DNA from 4 places in the Pantoea sp. X-Soil-ISGK-275 genome. Region 1 is predicted to be linked to each of the others. Evidence: predicted binding sites of a transcription regulator. Region 1 holds the regulator's gene; each other region holds the start of a gene.
The links. Region 1 encodes PhoB, which activates phosphate uptake and scavenging genes when phosphate is short. Its sites were predicted from a motif close to CTGTCATAAAACTGNCNNAT; they were not measured.
Positions count from the first base shown of each region.

Region 2: a site for PhoB is predicted at 2,153-2,172, ahead of ugpB (sn-glycerol-3-phosphate ABC transporter substrate-binding protein UgpB). Genes of this name have one in related genera too.
Region 3: a site for PhoB is predicted at 2,694-2,713, ahead of pstS (phosphate ABC transporter substrate-binding protein PstS). Genes of this name have one in related genera too.
Region 4: a site for PhoB is predicted at 3,133-3,152, ahead of phnC (phosphonate ABC transporter ATP-binding protein). Genes of this name have one in related genera too.

Region 1 covers NZ_AP035976.1:1,097,967-1,102,809, reverse strand. Annotated here, with positions in the region: gene AC6I8A_RS05010 (PstS family phosphate ABC transporter substrate-binding protein) at 1-14, opposite strand, end outside; gene phoR (phosphate regulon sensor histidine kinase PhoR) at 541-1,851, opposite strand; gene phoB (phosphate response regulator transcription factor PhoB) at 1,872-2,561, opposite strand; gene sbcD (exonuclease subunit SbcD) at 2,759-3,964, shown strand; gene AC6I8A_RS04990 (AAA family ATPase) at 3,961-4,843, shown strand, end outside.
Region 2 covers NZ_AP035976.1:350,553-355,395, reverse strand. Annotated here, with positions in the region: gene ugpA (sn-glycerol-3-phosphate ABC transporter permease UgpA) at 1-688, opposite strand, end outside; gene ugpB (sn-glycerol-3-phosphate ABC transporter substrate-binding protein UgpB) at 752-2,068, opposite strand; gene livF (high-affinity branched-chain amino acid ABC transporter ATP-binding protein LivF) at 2,373-3,086, opposite strand; gene livG (high-affinity branched-chain amino acid ABC transporter ATP-binding protein LivG) at 3,088-3,855, opposite strand; gene AC6I8A_RS01545 (high-affinity branched-chain amino acid ABC transporter permease LivM) at 3,852-4,843, opposite strand, start outside.
Region 3 covers NZ_AP035976.1:12,008-16,850, reverse strand. Annotated here, with positions in the region: gene pstA (phosphate ABC transporter permease PstA) at 1-492, opposite strand, end outside; gene pstC (phosphate ABC transporter permease PstC) at 489-1,451, opposite strand; gene pstS (phosphate ABC transporter substrate-binding protein PstS) at 1,541-2,584, opposite strand; gene glmS (glutamine--fructose-6-phosphate transaminase (isomerizing)) at 2,761-4,590, opposite strand; gene glmU (bifunctional UDP-N-acetylglucosamine diphosphorylase/glucosamine-1-phosphate N-acetyltransferase GlmU) at 4,721-4,843, opposite strand, start outside.
Region 4 covers NZ_AP035976.1:2,624,861-2,629,703, reverse strand. Annotated here, with positions in the region: gene phnK (phosphonate C-P lyase system protein PhnK) at 1-570, shown strand, start outside; gene phnL (phosphonate C-P lyase system protein PhnL) at 666-1,370, shown strand; gene phnM (alpha-D-ribose 1-methylphosphonate 5-triphosphate diphosphatase) at 1,367-2,503, shown strand; gene phnN (ribose 1,5-bisphosphokinase) at 2,503-3,033, shown strand; gene phnC (phosphonate ABC transporter ATP-binding protein) at 3,205-4,035, shown strand; gene phnD (phosphonate ABC transporter substrate-binding protein) at 4,062-4,843, shown strand, end outside.

The sequences.
Region 1 (4,843 bases):
AACAGCGATTTCATGGGCGATTCCGCAATTTAATGAGACGCCTATTCTGGAGCGGCGTGATTTATCGCGCAATAAATTGCGTAAGGGTTGTCAGTTAAGCGCGAAGCGGTCGCCATAAATGGCAACCCTACGAAAATCCCGTAGGGTGCGCATTTATGCGCACCTGGTCGCCATAAATGGCGACCCTACGAGACTTGTAGCGATGGCGAGTCAAAATTATGCCTTTATGGTGCAGCGCGGGTGTTGAGGCGACATCCCAAACCGCTGAACGATTGAGGGATTCCAGGGCGAGCCGCATGGATGCGGCGAGAGGTGGCGCTGAGCAGGAGCGAATCGCCACCGGTCCGTCAGGAATCGTGAATGAGTGAAGGTACCGCGCAGCGGCGGGTTGGGCTGGCGCAAGGCCCGGGAGTGCAGAGGGCGCGGCCAGGCGCTCTCTGCTCGGTCGCCGCACAAGGGTGCTGCAACTGCCTCAGCTTAGGGCGAACGAAAGCCGCTCTGTGCTTAACTGAGCGGCATTACGCCATGGATGTGCAAACCTTAATTAACCTGCGCTTGCAGCGCGCTAGCCACAATCAAGCGTGGCGGCAGCAGGAAGCTGAAACAGGTTTCCTGATGCGGCACGCTGGTGATCTCGAGCCGCGCATTATGATGGCCCAGCGCGTGCTTCACGATTGCCAGCCCCAACCCGCTGCCGCCGGTGGCGCGTGAACGCGCTTTGTCCACGCGGTAGAAGCGTTCTGTAAGGCGCGGCAGATGCTGTTCGCTGATGCCCGGCCCGTCATCGCACACCTTAAACTGCGCGCCTTGTTTGGTACGCAACCAGCTGATGTCGATGCGCGTGCCATCCGGCGTGTGATTCACCGCGTTGTAGACCAGGTTGGAAATGGCGCTACGCAACTGCTCATCGTTGCCGAACACTTTCAGGTGCGGATCGGTATGGAAATGGATGGTGTGACGTCCCTGGCTCAGCGTTTCCGCTTCACGCTGCAATAGCAGCAGCATGCCCGGCACATCCACCGTCTCTTTCAGATCGATGGCTGGCGCCGCTTCGATACGCGACAAGGTCAGCAACTGCTTCACCAGGCTGTCCATGCGGCGCGTCTGCTCTTGCATAGTATGTAACGCCTTGCTGCGCGTGCGCTCGTTCATTACCGCGTCGTCCATCATTTCCAGATAGCCCTGCAATACCGTTAACGGCGTGCGCAGTTCATGACTGACGTTGGCAAAGAAGTTGCGCCGCGCGCCTTCCAGCTGGTGCATCTGGGTGACATCACGCGCCACCATCAGCCACTGTCCTTCGCTGTAAGGCATCACGCGGAATTCCATATGATGCTGATTATTAAGGATCTGCGTCAGCGGTGTGTCGAACTTGCGCTGGCGGATATAGCGGGAGAATTCAGGATAACGCAGTAAATTGAGGATGTTCTGGCCGTTATCTTCCGGCCAGCGCAGGCCAAGATGCTGCTGCGCCAAGCCGTTGCACCAGAAAATGGTGCCCTCTTCGGTGGTCAGCACCACCGCATCCGGCAGCGATTCGGCACCGCTGCGGAAACGTTTGATCAGATTGCCCAGCTCGCGGCGGCGACGCCGGTTGCGCAACTGCATCTGATACAGGCCATAAAACAGCGGTTCCCAGCTGCCGCGTCCGGTGGGCGGCGTCATTGAACGATCGACCCACAACCAGTGCGACAGACGCATCAGATTGCTGAAGTGCCAGAACATCACGCCGGTCACCGCAATCAGCAGTAACCACGGCAGATATCCGAACAACAGACCCAACACCAGCGCAGGTAAACAGACCAGCGCCAGCTCGGTCAACAATCTCTTCCAGGAGAGTCGTTCCAGCACGGTAAAAACTCCGTTTACGTTTAGTAGCGGGCAGAGAAACGATACCCTGTTCCGCGAACGGTTTGAACCATGCGATCGTGGCCGGTCAATTCCAGCGCTTTACGTAAACGGCGAATATGCACATCGACGGTGCGATCTTCGACATACACATTGGTGCCCCAAACGTGGTTCAGCAGCTGTTCGCGGCTGTACACGCGTTCCGGGTGCGTCATAAAGAAGTGCAGCAGTTTGTATTCGGTCGGCCCCATCTCCAGCGGCGTGGTTTCCGACATCACGCGATGTGAGGATGGATCAAGGCTCAGGCCCTGCATCTCAATCACCTCTTCCACCGCCATCGGTGAAATACGGCGCATCACCGCTTTAATACGCGCCATCAGCTCTTTGGGTGAGAATGGCTTGGTGATGTAATCATCCGCGCCCACTTCCAGACCGCGCACGCGATCCTCTTCTTCACCGCGCGCCGTCAGCATCATCACCGGGATGTCACGCGTCATGGCTTCACGCTTCAAATGCTTAATAAACTGAATTCCGCTGCCGCCGGGCAACATCCAGTCCAGCAGAATTAAATCAGGCCAGGGTTCGATCAGCTTACTAATCGCGCTGTCATAATCTTCCGCCTCAATAGGCTGGTAATCATTCTGTTCCAGCACGAAACATAACATTTCACGGATGGGAGCTTCGTCTTCCACAACCAAAATGCGCTTAGCCATTGTAACTCCTGCTAGTGTGACAACGTGTCACGGGGATTTGCGGCGCCATTATGCGTCAGTTTTGTGACACTTTTATGAAAAAGCCGCCCTAAGATAGATAGATAAAAAACAGAAATGTCACAATAAAAATCTGCTTTTTTTCTTTGTGATCTTAAGTGGTTATAATTCGCCTTCGCTAAACAGAGCACGGAGCAAACATGCGCATCATTCACACCGCTGACTGGCATCTCGGTCAGTTCTTTTACAGCAAAAGTCGCGCGCGGGAACATCAGGCGTTTCTCGACTGGCTGCTGGATCAGATTGTGCAGCATCAGGTGGATGCGCTGATTATCGCGGGTGATCTGTTTGATACCGGTTCGCCGCCGAGCTACGCGCGTGAAATGTTTAACCGTTTTGTGGTGGCGCTGCAGCCAAGCGGCTGTCAATTGGTGGTGCTGGCGGGCAATCACGATTCGGTGGCGACGCTGAATGAATCACGCGAGCTGCTGGCCTGCCTGAATACGCAGGTGATCACCAGCGCCACGCCGCAGGGAGAACAACAGGTGTTAACCCTGAAGCAGCGCGATGGCGTGCCGGGTGCGCTGCTGTGCGCCATTCCTTTTCTGCGTCCGCGCGACATTCTGCGCAGCCAGGCTGGCCAATCCGGTCGCGAAAAACAGATCTCGCTGCTGGAGGCGATCGAGCAGCATTATCAGCGCTGTTTCGCCGCCGCGCAGTCAATAAACAGCGCGCTGCCGATCATCGCCACCGGCCATCTCACCACCGTTGGCGTCACTAAAAGCGATTCGGTGCGCGACATCTATATCGGCACGCTGGATGCCTTCCCGGCGCAGGCGTTTCCGCCAGCGGATTACATCGCGCTTGGTCACATCCATCGCGCCCAGCGCATCGCCAACAGCGAACATATTCGTTACAGCGGCTCACCAATTCCGCTCAGTTTTGATGAGCTTGGTCGCGACAAAAGCGTCTTCCTGCTGGAGTTTTCCGACAAGCTTAAGGACGTGACGCCGCTGATCATTCCGCACTTCCAGCCGATGCAGATGCTGAAAGGCTCGATGGCGGAGATTGAACATCAGCTGGCGCAGTTCAGCGAGAGCACCAGCGAGCTGCCGACCTGGCTGGATATTGAGATCACCACCCAGGAATACCTCAGCGATCTGCAACGTCGCATTGAAGCGCTGACCGAAAATCTTCCGGTCGAAGTGCTGCTGGTGCGCCGCAGCCGCGAACAGCGGCAGCGCAGCCTCGAACGGCTGGAGAACGAAACCCTGAGCGAATTAAAAGTGGAAGAAGTGTTTGCCCGCCGACTGGCGCAGGAAGATCAGCTGGATGCTGAGCAAGCAGAACAGTTAACGCAGCTGTTCCGCACCCAGCTTGCCGCGCTGGAGAATCCATCCGCATGAAAATTTTGACGTTACGTTTTAAGAACCTCAATGCGCTGCGCGGCGAATGGTTTATCGATTTCCGCCGTGAGCCCTTTGCCAGCAACGGATTGTTTGCCATCACCGGCGCCACCGGCGCGGGCAAAACCACCTTACTCGATGCAATTTGCCTGGCGCTCTATCACCAAACGCCGCGCCTCGGCACGCTGTCGCAAACCCAGAATGAGCTGATCACGCGCGACACCGCCGAGTGTCTGGCAGAAGTGGAGTTTGAGATCAAAGGCGAAGCCTGGCGCGCCTTCTGGAGCCAGAACCGCGCGCGCGGCCAGGCCGACGGCAAATTGCAGGCGCCGCGCGTCGAGCTGGCGCGCATGGCGGATAATCAGATCATCGCTGATAAAGTCGGCGACAAGCTGAAAGCGATTGAAACCCTGTCGGGGCTCGATTTCGCCCGCTTTACCCGCTCGATGATGCTGTCACAAGGCCAGTTTGCCGCCTTCTTGAATGCCAAACCCGGCGAACGCGCCGAGCTGCTGGAAGAGCTGACCGGCACCGAGATCTACGGACAAATCTCGGTGCAGATCTACGAACGCTGGCGCACCGCGCGCAGCGAGCTGGATACGCTGCGCGCCCGCGCCGGTGGCATGTGGCTGCTTGATGAAGCGCGCCGCGCAGAATTGACGCAGCAGCTGGCGGAACTCGGCGCGCAGGAGAAAATTCTCAGCGAACAGCTGACGCTGGCGCAGCATCAGCAGCAATGGCTGGTGCAGCAGCAACAGCTAACGCAGGAACAGCAGCAGGCCGAACAGACGCTGCTTGCCGCGCAACAGGCCTGGCAGCAGGCAGATGGCGATCGTCAGCGGCTGGCGCGCGCCGAACCGGCAGAAAAACTGCGCGAGA
Region 2 (4,843 bases), 750 kb from region 1:
TATCGAAGAAGGCGTACACCAGATTGACCACCAGCAGGAAAAAGCTCACCGGCGTGATCAGCGGCAGGGACAAATTGAAGAAGCGACGCACCGGACCGGCGCCATCGATCGCCGCCGCTTCTACCAGCGATTTGGGAATCGACTGCAGCGCGGCGAAGAAAAACAGGAAGTTGTAGCTCATTTGCTGCCAGATCGACGCCAGAACAATCAGGAACATCGCCTGACCGCTGTTTTGCGCGTAGTTCCAGTTGTAGCCCATTTGGTTCAGCAGATGGCTGAACAAACCGAGGCCCGGATTAAACAGGAACATCCACAGCACTGCCGCAACCACCGGCGCCACCGCGTACGGCAGCAGCAGCAAGGTTTGGTAGAGCTTGCGCAGGCGAATTACGTAATCGACCAGCGCCGCCAGCAGCAGGGAAAAGGTCATGCCGCAAATCGTCACCAGCGCACTGAACTCGATGGTGGTCCAAAAGGAGGCCAGATAGTATTCGTCGCTGAACAGGCGCTTAAAGTTCGCCAGCCCAACGAAGGTGCTGGAGATGCCAAAAGGATCGATGCTTTGCAGCGAATACCACAAGGCTTCACCGGCTGGCCACAGGAAGAAGATGGCCGTAATCACCAGTTGCGGCAACAGCAGCAAATAGGGCAGAAAACGGGAGCGAAATACCGGGCGCGATGAGGACATAGCAGGCTCAATCAAAGAAGAAAATCGGGGCGAACGCCAGGCATCTGCCCCGAGATAACGGTGTTACTTCACTTGCTGCTCAAAACGGCGCAGCAGTTCGTTACCGCGTTTCACAGCGTTATCCAGCGCAGCTTGCGGCGCCTGTTTGCCGGTCCACACGCCTTCCAGCTCTTCGTCCACGATGGTACGAATCTGCGGCATGTTGCCCAGACGCATGCCTTTGGTGAACGGCAGCGGATCTTTGTTCAGCATCTGACGCGTGGCGATGTCCGCGCCTGGGTTCTTGTCATAGAAGCCCTGTTGCTTAGTCAGCTCGTACGCGGCGGTGGTGATCGGCAGATAACCGGTTTTCTGGTGCCATTCGGCAGCGATTTCTGGCTGGGCGAGGAACTTCATGAATTCCGCCGCGCCTTTGTAGGTGTTGGCATCTTTGCCTTTCATCACCCACAGGCTCGCGCCGCCAATGATGGCGTTCTGCGGTGCGTTCGGTACGGTTTCATCGTACGGCATCATGCCCACGCCGAAGTTGAATTTGGCGTAGTGTTTGATGTCGGCCAGCGAACCGGAAGACGCGGTGGTGATGCCGCAATCGCCGTTATAGAACTTGGCGGTAGATTCATCTTTGCGACCGAAGTAGGTGAAATCACCCTTCTTGTTCATCGCTTCCAGCATTTCGATGTGGCGCACCTGCACCGGCTTGTTGAATTCCAGCACCGCATCGGTACCGTCAAAGCCGTTGTTTTTGGTGGCGACCGGCAGCGCATGCCAGGCGCTGAAGTTTTCAATCTGAATCCAGCCCTGCCAGCCGCTGGCGTAACCACAGGTCAGGCCCGCTTTACGCAGCGCTTCGGCGTCTTTCGCCAGCTCCTGCCAGGTTTTTGGTGGCTGATCCGGGTTCAAACCGGCTTTCTTGAACGCGTCTTTGTTGTAGTACAGCACCGGCGTGGAACTGTTGAACGGCTGAGAGATCAGCTGGCCTTTGCTGTCGCTGTAGTAACCGGCAACGGCTGGCACGAACTGCTTCGGATCCATCTGCACGCCAGCGTCTTTAAACACCTGGTTGACCGGGACGATAGCTTTGGACGCCATCATGGTCGCCGTACCGACTTCATACACCTGCAGCAGCGCAGGCGCTTTACCGGCGCGCACCGCCGCGATACCCGCCGCTAAGCTCTGCTCGTAGTTGCCTTTGTAAGTCGGAACGATTTTGTAATCGGGATGAGCCTGGTTAAAACGTTGTGCCAGAGAATCAACTTCTTTGCCTAACTCGCCTTCCATTGAGTGCCAGAAAGGGATCTCAGTTGCAGCCAGCGCATTACCGCTGAGCGCCAGACCGAGTACGACACTCATCAGGCGGGGACGAAGCGTAAAAGCGGACATAAGGTTTTTCCTGTGCTGTTAAGTACGCGCGAATGCGCGCATTTTTTAGTTCGCGACGTAACATGACACGGGGAAATGACGGATTAATAACAGGTTTATGACGGCGGTGTGACAGATGGGTTGGGAGTGCTGGCTGGTACGTGCTGGCTGTTCTTTCGTACGTGCAGGCTGTCCCCCTCCTCGGTCCTCCCCCATTAATGGGGGAGGAAGATGCTGCCACATGTCAGTGTTGAAGCTGCGTGTGGCAGCGTCTCCTTCCCCCGCTTGCGGGGGAAGGCCGGGATGGGGGACAGCGAGCACTAACTTACGCGCCTAAATAAGCACTCCGCACCGCTTCGTTGGACAGCAACGCTTCGCCGCTATCCTCCAGCACTACATGACCGTTTTCGAGCACATAACCCCGATCCGCCAGCTTCAGCGCCTGGTTGGCGTTCTGCTCGACGAGGAAGATGGTCATGCCCTCTTTACGCAACTGCTCAATGGTGTCGAAGATCTGCTGGATGATAATCGGCGCCAAACCCAGCGACGGCTCATCCAGCAGCAGCAAGCGCGGCTGGCTCATCAACGCGCGACCAATCGCCAGCATCTGCTGCTCACCGCCGGACATGGTCCCCGCACGCTGCGCTTTACGTTCTGCCAGGCGAGAGAACAGCTGATAAACGCGGTCGATACGCTCCAGATACTGCTGACGCGTGGCAAAGAAGCCGCCCATCGCCAGGTTCTCTTCCACCGTCATGCGCGAAAACACGCGACGGCCTTCCGGCACAATCGCAATCGCTTCACGCATGATTTTCGCGGTTTGCCAGTCAGTGATCTCTTTACCATCAAAAGTGATGGTGCCGCTGGTGGCGCGCGGTTCGCCGCACAAAGTGCCGAGCAGCGTGGTTTTACCCGCGCCGTTGGCACCGATCAGCGTGACGATCTCACCCTGATTGATGTGCAGATTAATGTTGTGCAGCGCCTGAATCGGACCGTAATGGGCGCTGACACTCTGCAAAGTTAAAATCGGGTTTGCCATGTTACGCCTCACCTAAATAAGCACGGATCACATCCGGATTGTTACGCACCTGTTCCGGCGTGCCGTTAGCCAGCGGCGTTCCCTGATTCACCACGTAAATGCGGTCAGAAATGCCCATCACCAGCTTCATATCGTGTTCAATCAGCAGCACGGAAACTTTGTGCTCACCGCGCAGTTCGGCGATCAGCTCATCGAGCTCGTGCGTTTCACGCGGGTTAAGACCGGCCGCCGGTTCATCCAGCATCAGGATTTCCGGGCGCGTCACCATGCAGCGCGCAATCTCCAGACGACGCTGCTGACCATAAGCAAGGTTACCCGCCTGCCGGTTCGCCAAATCCAGCAGACCGATGCGGTCCAGCCAGGTGGCTGCGCGATCCAGTGCTTCGCTCTCACCGCGACGGAAAGCCGGGGTTTTGAACAGCCCAGAGAACACGCCGCTTTTCAGGTGCTGATGTTGTGCCACCAGCAGGTTTTCAATCACCGTCATTTCACGGAACAGACGTACGTGCTGGAAAGTCCGCACGATGCCCATGCGCGCAATCTTCTGGCCTGGCAAACCTTGCAGCTGCTGATCGCGCAGTTTGATGGTGCCGCCGGTCGGTTTGTAAAAACCGGTCAGGCAGTTGAACACCGTGGTTTTACCGGCACCGTTCGGGCCGATCAGTGAAACAATTTCCTGTGGATGCAGCTCAAGCGCCACATTGTTGACGGCTAACAGGCCGCCGAAGCGCATCATCAGGCCTTCAACGGCTAATAAAGGCTGACTCATGCCTGCTCTCCTTGTTTACTGCTTTTCAACTTCAGATGCGGACGCTTCATCGGCAGCAGGCCTTGTGGGCGCCAGATCATCATCAGCACCATCAAACCGCCGAGCACCAGCATGCTGTATTCGTTCAAATCACGCATCAGCTCGCGCGATACCACCAACAGAATCGCCGCAAGGATCACCGCCAGCTGCGAGCCCATGCCGCCCAACACCACAATCGCCAGCACAAAGGCCGACTCGACGAAAGTGAAGGATTCCGGGCTGACGAAGCCCTGACGCGCCGCAAACAGCGTGCCTGCAAAACCGGCGAACACCGCGCTGATGGTAAATGCCGTCAGCTTGATGCGCGTCGGGCTCAGGCCGAGCGAACGGCAGGCGATCTCATCTTCGCGCAGCGCTTCCCATGCACGGCCCAACGGCATACGCAGCAAGCGGTTGATAACAAACAGCGTCAGCACCACCAGCAGCAGCGCCACCAGATAAAGGAAAATCACGCGGTCGCTGGGATCGTATTTCAGGCCAAAGAAGTCATGGAAAGTGCTCCAGCCGCCTTCGCTGACGCGGCGGCCAAACTCCAGACCAAACAGGCTTGGCTTGGGAATCTGCGCAATGCCGTTCGGACCGCCGGTGATCGCGGTGTTGTTCAGCAGCAGAATACGCACGATTTCACCGAAACCGAGCGTGACGATCGCCAGATAGTCACCGCGCAGGCGCAGCACCGGGAAGCCGAGCATCAGGCCAAACGCACCGGCGACTAAACCGGCCAGCGGCAGGCTTTCCCAGAAACCAAAGCCGTAATAGTGATTCAGCAAGGCGAAGGTGTACGCGCCGATGGCATAGAAACCGCCGTAGCCCAGCACCAGCAGACCAGATAAACCCACCACCACGTTCAGCCCAAGACCGAGCATCACATATATCAATGTCAGCGTGGCAATATCGACGCTGCCACGCGAGACCAGAAACGGCCAAATGACCGCGGCGGCAATCACCA
Region 3 (4,843 bases), 1.1 Mb from region 1:
TTGCAGCAGCGCCAGCGCCACTACGCCGGCCCAACCGGAGAAGTGCTGCATCTGCGATACCACGATGGTGTAGACGAACAGGCCCACCACAATCGACGGTGCTGACAGCAGAATGTCGTTGATGAAGCGAATCACTTCCGCCAGCCAGTGTTTACGGCCATATTCCGCCAGATAGATCCCGGCCATGATGCCGAGCGGCGTTCCGACGATCGTCGACCAGAAAATCAGTAAACCACTGCCGACTAAGGCGTTGGCCAAACCACCGCCCGCGGTATTCGGCGGCGGCGTCGATTCGGTAAACAGCGACCAGCTTAAACCATCAACACCGCGCGTAATGGTGGTGAACAGAATCCACACCAGCCAGAACAGACCGAAAGCCATGGTCATCAGCGACAGCGTCAGGGCAATTTTGTTTTTGGTACTGCGCCACGCCTGCATTTTGCGGCGCGAGGCTTCCAGCTCAGCGCGAGCCTGAACTTCAATAGCGGTCATGAACGGGCTCCTTCACTCTTCGCCAGACGCAGGATCATCAGTTTGGAGATCGCCAGTACAATGAAGGTAATCACGAACAGGATCAGACCCAGTTCCATCAGTGCTGCCACGTGCACACCCGATTCCGCTTCGGCGAATTCGTTGGCCAGCGCCGAGGTAATACTGTTGCCCGGCATAAACAGCGAAGCGCTGTCGAGCTGGTAGGTGTTACCGATGATAAAGGTCACCGCCATGGTTTCACCCAACGCGCGGCCCAGGCCGAGCATCACGCCGCCAATCACGCCGTTTTTGGTGAACGGCAGCACGATGCGCCAGATCACTTCCCACGTGGTGCAGCCGATACCGTAAGCCGACTCTTTCATCATCACCGGCGTTTGTTCAAACACGTCGCGCATCACCGAGGCGATGTACGGAATGATCATGATGGCGAGAATCACGCCCGCCGCCAGAATACCGATACCAAATGCCGGGCCAGAGAACAGCGTGCCGACAATCGGGATAGTCGACATCACGTTACCCACCGGCGTCTGGAAATATTCGGCGAACAGCGGGGCGAAAACAAACAGGCCCCACATGCCGTAAACGATGCTGGGGATCGCCGCCAGCAGCTCAATGGCGGTGCCCAGCGGGCGACGCAGCCAACCTGGCGCCAGTTCCGTCAGGAACAGCGCGATGCCGAAACTCACCGGTACGGCAATGATCAAGGCAATAATCGAGGTGACGAGGGTGCCGTAAATCGGTACCAGCGCACCAAATTGTTCGTTTGGCGCATCCCAGGTTTTATTCCACAGGAAAGAGAAACCAAATTTTTGGATGCTTGGCCAGGAGGAGAAAATCAGGGAGACGATAATGCCGCCCATCAATAACAACACGATAAGCGCGGAGAGCTTCACCAGCGCGCCGAAAATCATGTCGCCTTGTTTACCGGGGGCTTTGAACGTCGGCTTAGTGGCAGCCATAGAATTCTCTGTTCTCAGGAGGATGTCAGGGCGGCACGCAGGCCGCCCATTGGGGTTGGCCAACCGTCTCGGCTGGCCAGGTAAATCTGTTACTGGTACAGCGCTTTACCGGAGCTATCTTTGATGTTCGCTTTCCACGCTGCACGAATCTGGTTAGCAACGCTTTCTGGCAGCGCGGCGTAATCCAGGTCGGTTGCGGTTTTGCTGCCACCTTTGTAAGCCCAGTCGAAGAACTTCAGCACTTCGCTACCTTTCTCCGCATTCGCCTGATCTTTGTAAATCAGGATGAAGGTGGTTGAGGTGATCGGCCATGCTGCATTGCCTTTCTGGAAGGTCAGATCCTGAGCAAAGGTTTTGCTCCAGTCTGCGCCTTTCGCGGCGTTCGCAAAGCTCTCTTCGCTTGGTGCGACCGCTTTACCGTCAGCATCAACCAGTTTGGTGTAGGTCAGGTTGTTCTGCTTGGCGTAAGCGTATTCCACATAGCCAATTGAACCCGGCAGACGCTGTACAAATGCGGCCACGCCGTCGTTACCTTTACCGCCCAGACCGGTCGGCCAGTTAACGGTGTTACCTTTACCGATTTTGCTGTTCCACTCTTCGTTCACTTTCGCCAGGTAGCTGGTGAAGACGAATGAAGTACCGGAACCGTCAGCGCGGCGAACCACGTTGATGTTGGAATCTGGCAGTTTCACGCCTGGGTTCAGTTTAGTGATCGCCGGGTCGTTCCACTTTTTGATGGTACCGAGGTAGATGTCGCCCACGGTTTTACCGTCGAGAGTCAGTTCACCTGATTTCACACCTGGGATGTTAACCGCCAGCACCACGCCACCAATCACGGTAGGGAACTGGAACAGGCCATTTTTCTGCAGATCTTCTTCTTTCATTGGTGCATCAGACGCACCGAAATCGACGGTTTTCGCGATGATTTGCTTCACGCCGCCTGAAGAACCAATACCCTGATAGTTGATTTTGCTACCAGTGGCTTGCTGGTACTCGGCTGCCCACTTGGCATAAACCGGCGCCGGGAATGTCCCGCCTGCGCCCGTCAGATCGGTTGCTGCAAAAGCAGAGACCGCGCTTACTGCGAAGGTGGCGGCGAGGATTCGGGCTACGGTGCTACGCATCAGTGTCATGTTCCCTCCAGGGGATTTAAAAAAATCAGGCTCAATGCCTTTTTAGTAGGAGTTAGTGATTGCTGCTGGAGGGAAAATAGGACAGTTTGATGACAGTGAAATGTACGAAATATGACAGTTATATGACAGCATGTAGAAATGAAGCGGGCCCATTGCGGGCCCACTCTTGTTACTGATTATTCAACGGTAACCGATTTCGCCAGGTTACGTGGTTGATCAACGTCGGTGCCTTTAATCAGCGCCACATGATACGAGAGCAGCTGTAGCGGCACGGTGTAGAAGATCGGTGCAATCACCTCTTCTACATGCGGCAGAGAGATGATTTTCATGCCATCGCTGTCGCTGAAACCGGCATCCTGATCGGCAAACACGTACAGCAAACCGCCGCGCGCGCGTACCTCTTCAATATTGGATTTCAGCTTCTCCAGCAGTTCGTTGTTCGGCGCGACCACGATCACCGGCATATCGGCATCAATCAGCGCCAGCGGGCCGTGCTTCAGCTCGCCCGCCGCATAGGCTTCGGCGTGGATGTAGGAGATCTCTTTCAGCTTCAGCGCGCCTTCCATAGCGATTGGATACTGATCGCCACGGCCAAGGAACAGCGCATGATGTTTATCCGAGAAACCTTCCGCCAGATTTTCGATCACTTTGTCCTGCGCCAGCATCTGTTCGATGCGGCTCGGCAAGGCTTGCAGCGCGTGCACAATTTCGTGCTCGATTTCGGCTTTCATGCCGTGCAGACGCCCCAGTTTCGCCACCAGCATCAGCAATACCGCCAGCTGCGTGGTGAAAGCTTTAGTCGAGGCAACGCCAATTTCGGTACCGGCTTTGGTCATCAGCGCCAAATCTGACTCGCGCACCAGCGATGAACCGGCCACGTTACAGATCGCCAGCGAACCGAGATAACCCAGCTCTTTTGACAGGCGCAACGCCGCCAGCGTATCGGCAGTTTCACCCGATTGTGACAGCGTGATCAGCAGGCTATTTTTACGCACCGCAGATTTGCGATAACGGAATTCCGAAGCGATTTCCACATCACAAGGCAGGTTGGCGAGCGACTCAAACCAATAGCGCGACACCATGCCGGAGTTGTATGACGTACCGCAGGCGATGATCTGAATATGCTCGACCTGGCTCAGCAGCTTTTCAGCATCCGGACCGAGCTCGCTGAGATCGACTTCGCCGTGATTAAAACGACCGGTGATGGTGTTTTTGATCGCGTTCGGCTGCTCGTAAATCTCTTTCTGCATGTAGTGACGATAGATGCCTTTGTCGCCGGCATCGTATTGCGCGGTCGATTCGATTTCGGCGCGCTTAGCCGTGTTACCGTCACGATCGATAATGGTGACTTCGCGGCGGGTGATCTCGGCAATATCGCCCTCTTCCAGATAGATGAAGCGACGCGTCACCGGCAGCAGTGCCAGCTGATCGGAAGCAATAAAGTTTTCACCCACGCCACGGCCAATCACCAGCGGGCTACCGGAACGCGCCGCCACCAGCAGCGACGGATCGCGGCTGTCCATGATCACCATGCCATACGCACCGCGCAGCTGCGGAATGACGCGTAGCACCACTTCACGCAGCGTGCCGCCCTGCTTCTGCTCCCAATGCACCAGATGCGCCACCACTTCGGTGTCAGTTTCTGAGGCAAAGTGATAGCCGCGCTCAAGCAACTGCGCGCGCAGCGGCTCATGGTTTTCAATGATGCCATTGTGCACGATGATGATGTGCTCAGAAACGTGCGGATGCGCATTGGCCTCCGACGGCTCACCGTGTGTCGCCCAGCGCGTGTGTGCGATACCGGTGCCGCCAATCAGCGGCTGCTGCTCTGCGGCTTCCGCCAGGTTCTGCACTTTGCCCAGACGACGCAGGCGCGTCATATGGCCCTGACGATCGACAACGGATAATCCCGCTGAGTCATAACCGCGATATTCAAGACGACGCAAACCTTCCAGCAGAATTTCTGCGATGTCACGCTGCGCTACTGCACCAACAATTCCACACATAGTAATTTCCTGACTTCATGGCTTTCGGCCATTGCGTTGTCATCTGACCTGATTTCCCCGAGCCTTGTAGAGAGTGGGGATATTTTTTTATGGCACTGCAAACAGGCCGATCGTTGTCGGCCTTTAAAATTTATTTTTTCTTAACAGGGCGCTGCCAGCCCGATTTTTGATTCTGCTCTTTACGGTTGTAGACCAGATCCGCCGCGGTGACATCTTTCATTACCGTGGTGCCGGCAGCGATAGTGGCGCCGCT
Region 4 (4,843 bases), 1.5 Mb from region 1:
CTCTATCGCGCCCAGGATCTCTATCAGCTGAGCGAGAGCGATCGCCGCCGCTTGCTGCGTACCGAATGGGGCGTGGTGCATCAGCATCCGCTCGACGGTTTGCGTCCGCAGGTGACAGCGGGCGGCAATATCGGCGAGCGCCTGATGGCGATAGGTCAGCGTCATTACGGCGATATCCGCAAAGAGGCGATGCGCTGGCTACAGGATGTGGAGATCCCCGCCAATCGCATCGACGATCTGCCCACCACGTTCTCGGGCGGCATGCAGCAGCGTTTACAGATTGCGCGCAACCTGGTGACGCAGCCAACGCTGGTGTTTATGGATGAACCGACCGGCGGGCTGGATGTATCAGTGCAGGCGCGCCTGCTGGATCTGCTGCGCACGCTGGTGCGCGAGCTGAACCTGGCGGTGGTGATTGTGACGCACGATCTCGGCGTGGCGCGGTTGCTGGCACATCGCCTGCTGGTGATGAAGCAGGGCCGCGTGGTGGAGAGCGGGTTGACCGATCGGGTGCTGGACGATCCGCATCATCCCTATACCCAGCTGCTGGTTTCATCGGTGCTGAGTTGAGATGAACAAGGTCGCCATAAATGGCGACCCTACATATGGCACGTCGTAGGGGCGCCATTTATGGCGACCTTCTCCAAAACCATCAGGACATCACTATGCAACCTTTACTGCGCGTCGAGCATCTGAGCAAAACCTTTGTGCTGCACAACCAAAGCAGCGCTGCGCTGCCGGTATTGCAGGACGCCAATCTTGAAGTCAGCGGCGGCGAATGCGTGGTGCTGCATGGCCGCTCCGGCAGCGGAAAATCCACGCTGCTGCGTGCGCTGTACGGCAACTATCAGGCCAACAGCGGCCACATCTGGCTGCAACATCAGGGCGAATGGATCGACATGGCCAACGCCCCCGCGCGGCAGATTCTGGCGATTCGCTGTCACACCGTCGGCTGGGTCAGCCAGTTTTTGCGCGTCATTCCTCGCGTGCCGACGCTGGAGATCGTCATGCAGCCGCTGCTGGAGCGTGGCACCGAGCGCGCCTTCTGCGAGAAGCGCGCCAAAGAGCTGCTGACGCGCCTTAACGTGCCGGAGCGTTTGTGGTCGCTGGCGCCGTCCACCTTCTCGGGCGGCGAGCAGCAGCGCGTCAACATCGCGCGCGGTTTTATCGCCGACTATCCGGTGCTGCTGCTGGATGAGCCAACCGCCTCGCTCGACAGCGCCAACAGCGCCGCCGTAGTGGAACTGATTGAACAGGCGCGCGCCCGCGGTGCCGCCATTGTCGGTATTTTCCATGACGAAGCGGTGCGCGAACGCGTAGCCGATCGCCTGCACGTCATGCAGCCAATGAAAGCAGGAGCAGAAGCATGATCATTAATAACGTCCGGCTGGTGCTGGAGCAGGCCGTAGTGCCGGGTTCACTGGAGATTCGCGACGGGTGCATCGCCAGCTTTAGCGACAGCGTCAGCCAATTGCCGGGCGCGCTGGATGGCGAAAACGCCTTCCTGCTGCCGGGTTTGGTGGAGCTGCACACCGATAATCTCGACAAGTTCTTCACGCCACGCCCAAAAGTGGATTGGCCGGCGCACTCGGCGATGAGCAGCCACGATGCGCTGATGGTCGCCAGCGGCATCACCACGGTGCTGGATGCAATTGGCGTCGGCGACGTGCGCGATGGCGGGCATCGCATTGAAAACCTCAACAAGATGATTGAGGCGATTCAGGACAGCAATCGCAAAGGTATTAATCGCGCCGATCACCATTTGCATCTGCGCTGTGAGCTGCCGCATCACACCACGCTGCCACTGTTTGAAAAGCTGATGAACACGCCAGAACTGTCGCTGGTGTCACTGATGGATCACTCGCCGGGTCAGCGTCAGTACGCCTCGCTGGAGATGTATCGCACCTATTATCAAGGCAAATATCAGCTCAACGACGAGCAGATGGATCAGTTTGAGCGTGAGCAGCTGGCGCTGGCCGCCGAGTTCTCCACGCCGAATCGCAACGCCATCTCCAGTTTGTGCCGTTCGCGCGGTATTCCGCTCGCCAGCCACGACGACGCTACGGCGGCGCACGTGGCGGAATCTCATGACGTCGGCAGCGCCATCGCTGAATTCCCCACCACGCTGGAGGCGGCACGCGCCTCGCGTGAATGCGGCATGCAGGTGCTGATGGGCGCGCCCAACATCGTGCGCGGCGGTTCGCACTCCGGCAACGTGGCGGCGGCGGACCTCGCCAGCCACGGCCTGCTGGATATTCTCTCCTCCGACTACTATCCCGCCAGCTTGCTGGATGCGGTGTTCCGCCTGGTGGCCGATGAGCGCAACACGCTGACGCTGCCGCAGGCGGCTGCGCTGGTGACCAGAAATCCGGCGCGGGCGATTGGCCTGCACGATCGCGGCCGCATCGCCGAAGGGCTGCGTGCCGATCTGGTGCTGGCGCATACCGAACATGGTCATTCGCACATTCGTCACGTCTGGTCGCAAGGCAAGCAGGTGTTCTGATGGCGCGCCTGATCTGGCTTACCGGGCCTTCGGGCTCGGGAAAAGACAGCCTGCTGAACGCGCTGCGGGAAGCGCCGCCGGAGAATCTGCTGATCGCCCATCGCTACATCACGCGCGCCGCCGATGCGGGCGGCGAGAACCATGTGGCGCTGAGCGAGGCGGAATTCCGACGGCGCGAGGCGCTGGGGTTGTTCGCCGTGAGCTGGCAGGCGCACGGCATGCATTACGGGCTGGGCGAGGAGATCGATCTGTGGCTGGCGCGCGGGCTGAACGTGCTGGTTAACGGTTCACGCCTGCATCTGCCGATTGTGCAGCAGCATTACGGCACGCAGCTGCTGCCGCTGGTGTTGCAGGTTTCGCCAGCGGTGCTGGAGACGCGATTGCGACAGCGTGGGCGCGAGTCGGAAGCGGAGATCGAAAGACGGCTGGCGCGCGCCGCCGAACCGCTGCCCGCGCATTGTCATGCGCTGAATAACGATGGTGCGTTAAGCGACACGCTCGAGCATCTACGCCAGCTCATTGCCCCGTAGGGTCGCCATTCATGGCGACCTGGTGCATCGGTGTAATGAGGTCACCATAAATGGCGACCCTACGGCGGCGGCGGATGCTGTCACTGTTTAATCATTTTACTGTCATCAAGCTTTCATCCGCTTTGCCCGTAATAGCGGGCAATCAACACCTCAGAAGAGATGGAGTGCAACATGGCACAGGCATTACTGAAAACCGTGGTCGACAATCCTTACCCGCATGTTACAGGGCAGGGCAACAAGGTGTTGTCGGTGCAGGGATTGTGCAAAACCTACGGCGCCAATCAGGTGCTGGATAACGTCAGCTTCGATCTGCATGCGGGCGAGTTGGTGGCGGTGATTGGCCGCTCAGGCGCAGGCAAATCGACACTGTTACACATGCTGAACGGCACCATCAGTGCGTCGCAGGGCGCCATCCTCAGCAATCGCCACGGCGAAGTGGATCGCGATGTGGTGACGCTGAATAGCCGCCAGATGCGCGAGTGGCGCACCGAATGCGGCATGATCTTCCAGGACTTCTGTCTGGTGCCACGCCTCGATGTGCTGACCAACGTACTGCTCGGTCGTTTGAGCCAGACCTCGACGCTGAAATCGTTCTTCAAGGTCTTCTCCGAAACCGACCGCGCTCGCGCTATCGAACTGCTGCAGTGGATGAACATGCTGCCGCAGGCGCTGCAGCGTGCGGAAAACCTCTCCGGCGGCCAGATGCAGCGTGTGGCGATTTGTCGGGCGCTGATGCAGAACCCGCGCATTTTGCTGGCGGATGAACCGGTGGCGTCACTCGATCCGAAAAACACCAAACGCATCATGGATGTGCTGCGTCAGGTGAGCGAGCAGGGCATCAGCGTGATGGTAAACCTGCACTCCATCGAACTGGTTAAAAGCTACTGCACCCGCGTGATCGGCATTCAGCGCGGCAAAATCCTGTTCGATGGACATCCTTCCCAGTTGACCGACGGCCTGATGCATGAGCTGTACGGCGACGAAATTAACCAGCTCCACTAACTCCCACAGCAAGAGAAAACCTAAGAATGAAACTGACTTCTTTAGCTTTACTGACTATTGCGATGGCATTTGGCGCAAACGCAGCGGATGCACCAAAAGAGTTGAACCTCGGGATTCTTGGCGGCCAGAACGCCACGCAGCAGATTGGTGACAACCAGTGTGTGAAAGATTTCTTCGACAAAGAGTTGCAGGTGGATACCAAACTGCGCAACTCGTCTGACTATTCAGGCGTGATTCAGGGCTTGCTGGGTAACAAAATCGATCTGGTGCTGAGCATGTCGCCGGCTTCGTATGCCTCGGTTTACCTGCAAAACCCGAAAGCGGTGGATGTGGTGGGCATCGTGGTGGACGACAAAGACGGGTCTCAGGGTTATCACTCAGTGGTGATCGTTAAGGCTGACAGCCCATACAAAAAGCTGGAAGACCTGAAAGGCAAATCGTTCGGCATGGCCGATCCCGATTCAACCTCGGGCTTCCTGATGCCGAACCAGGCGTTCAAGAAAGAGTTCGGCGGCACGGTGGACGATAAGTACAACAACACCTTCTCCAGCGTCACCTTCTCCGGCGGCCACGAGCAGGACATCCTCGGCGTGCTGAACGGTCAGTTCGACGGCGCGGTGACCTGGACGTCACTGATTGGCGACCGTGAAACCGGTTATACCTCGGGTGCCTTTGGCCGTTTGATTCGCATGGATCATCCTGACCTGATGAAGCAGATCCGCATCATCTGGCAGTCGCCGCTGATCCCGAACGGTCCGATTCTGGTGAGCAACAATCTGCCCGCTGACTTCAAAGCGAAGGTGGTGGC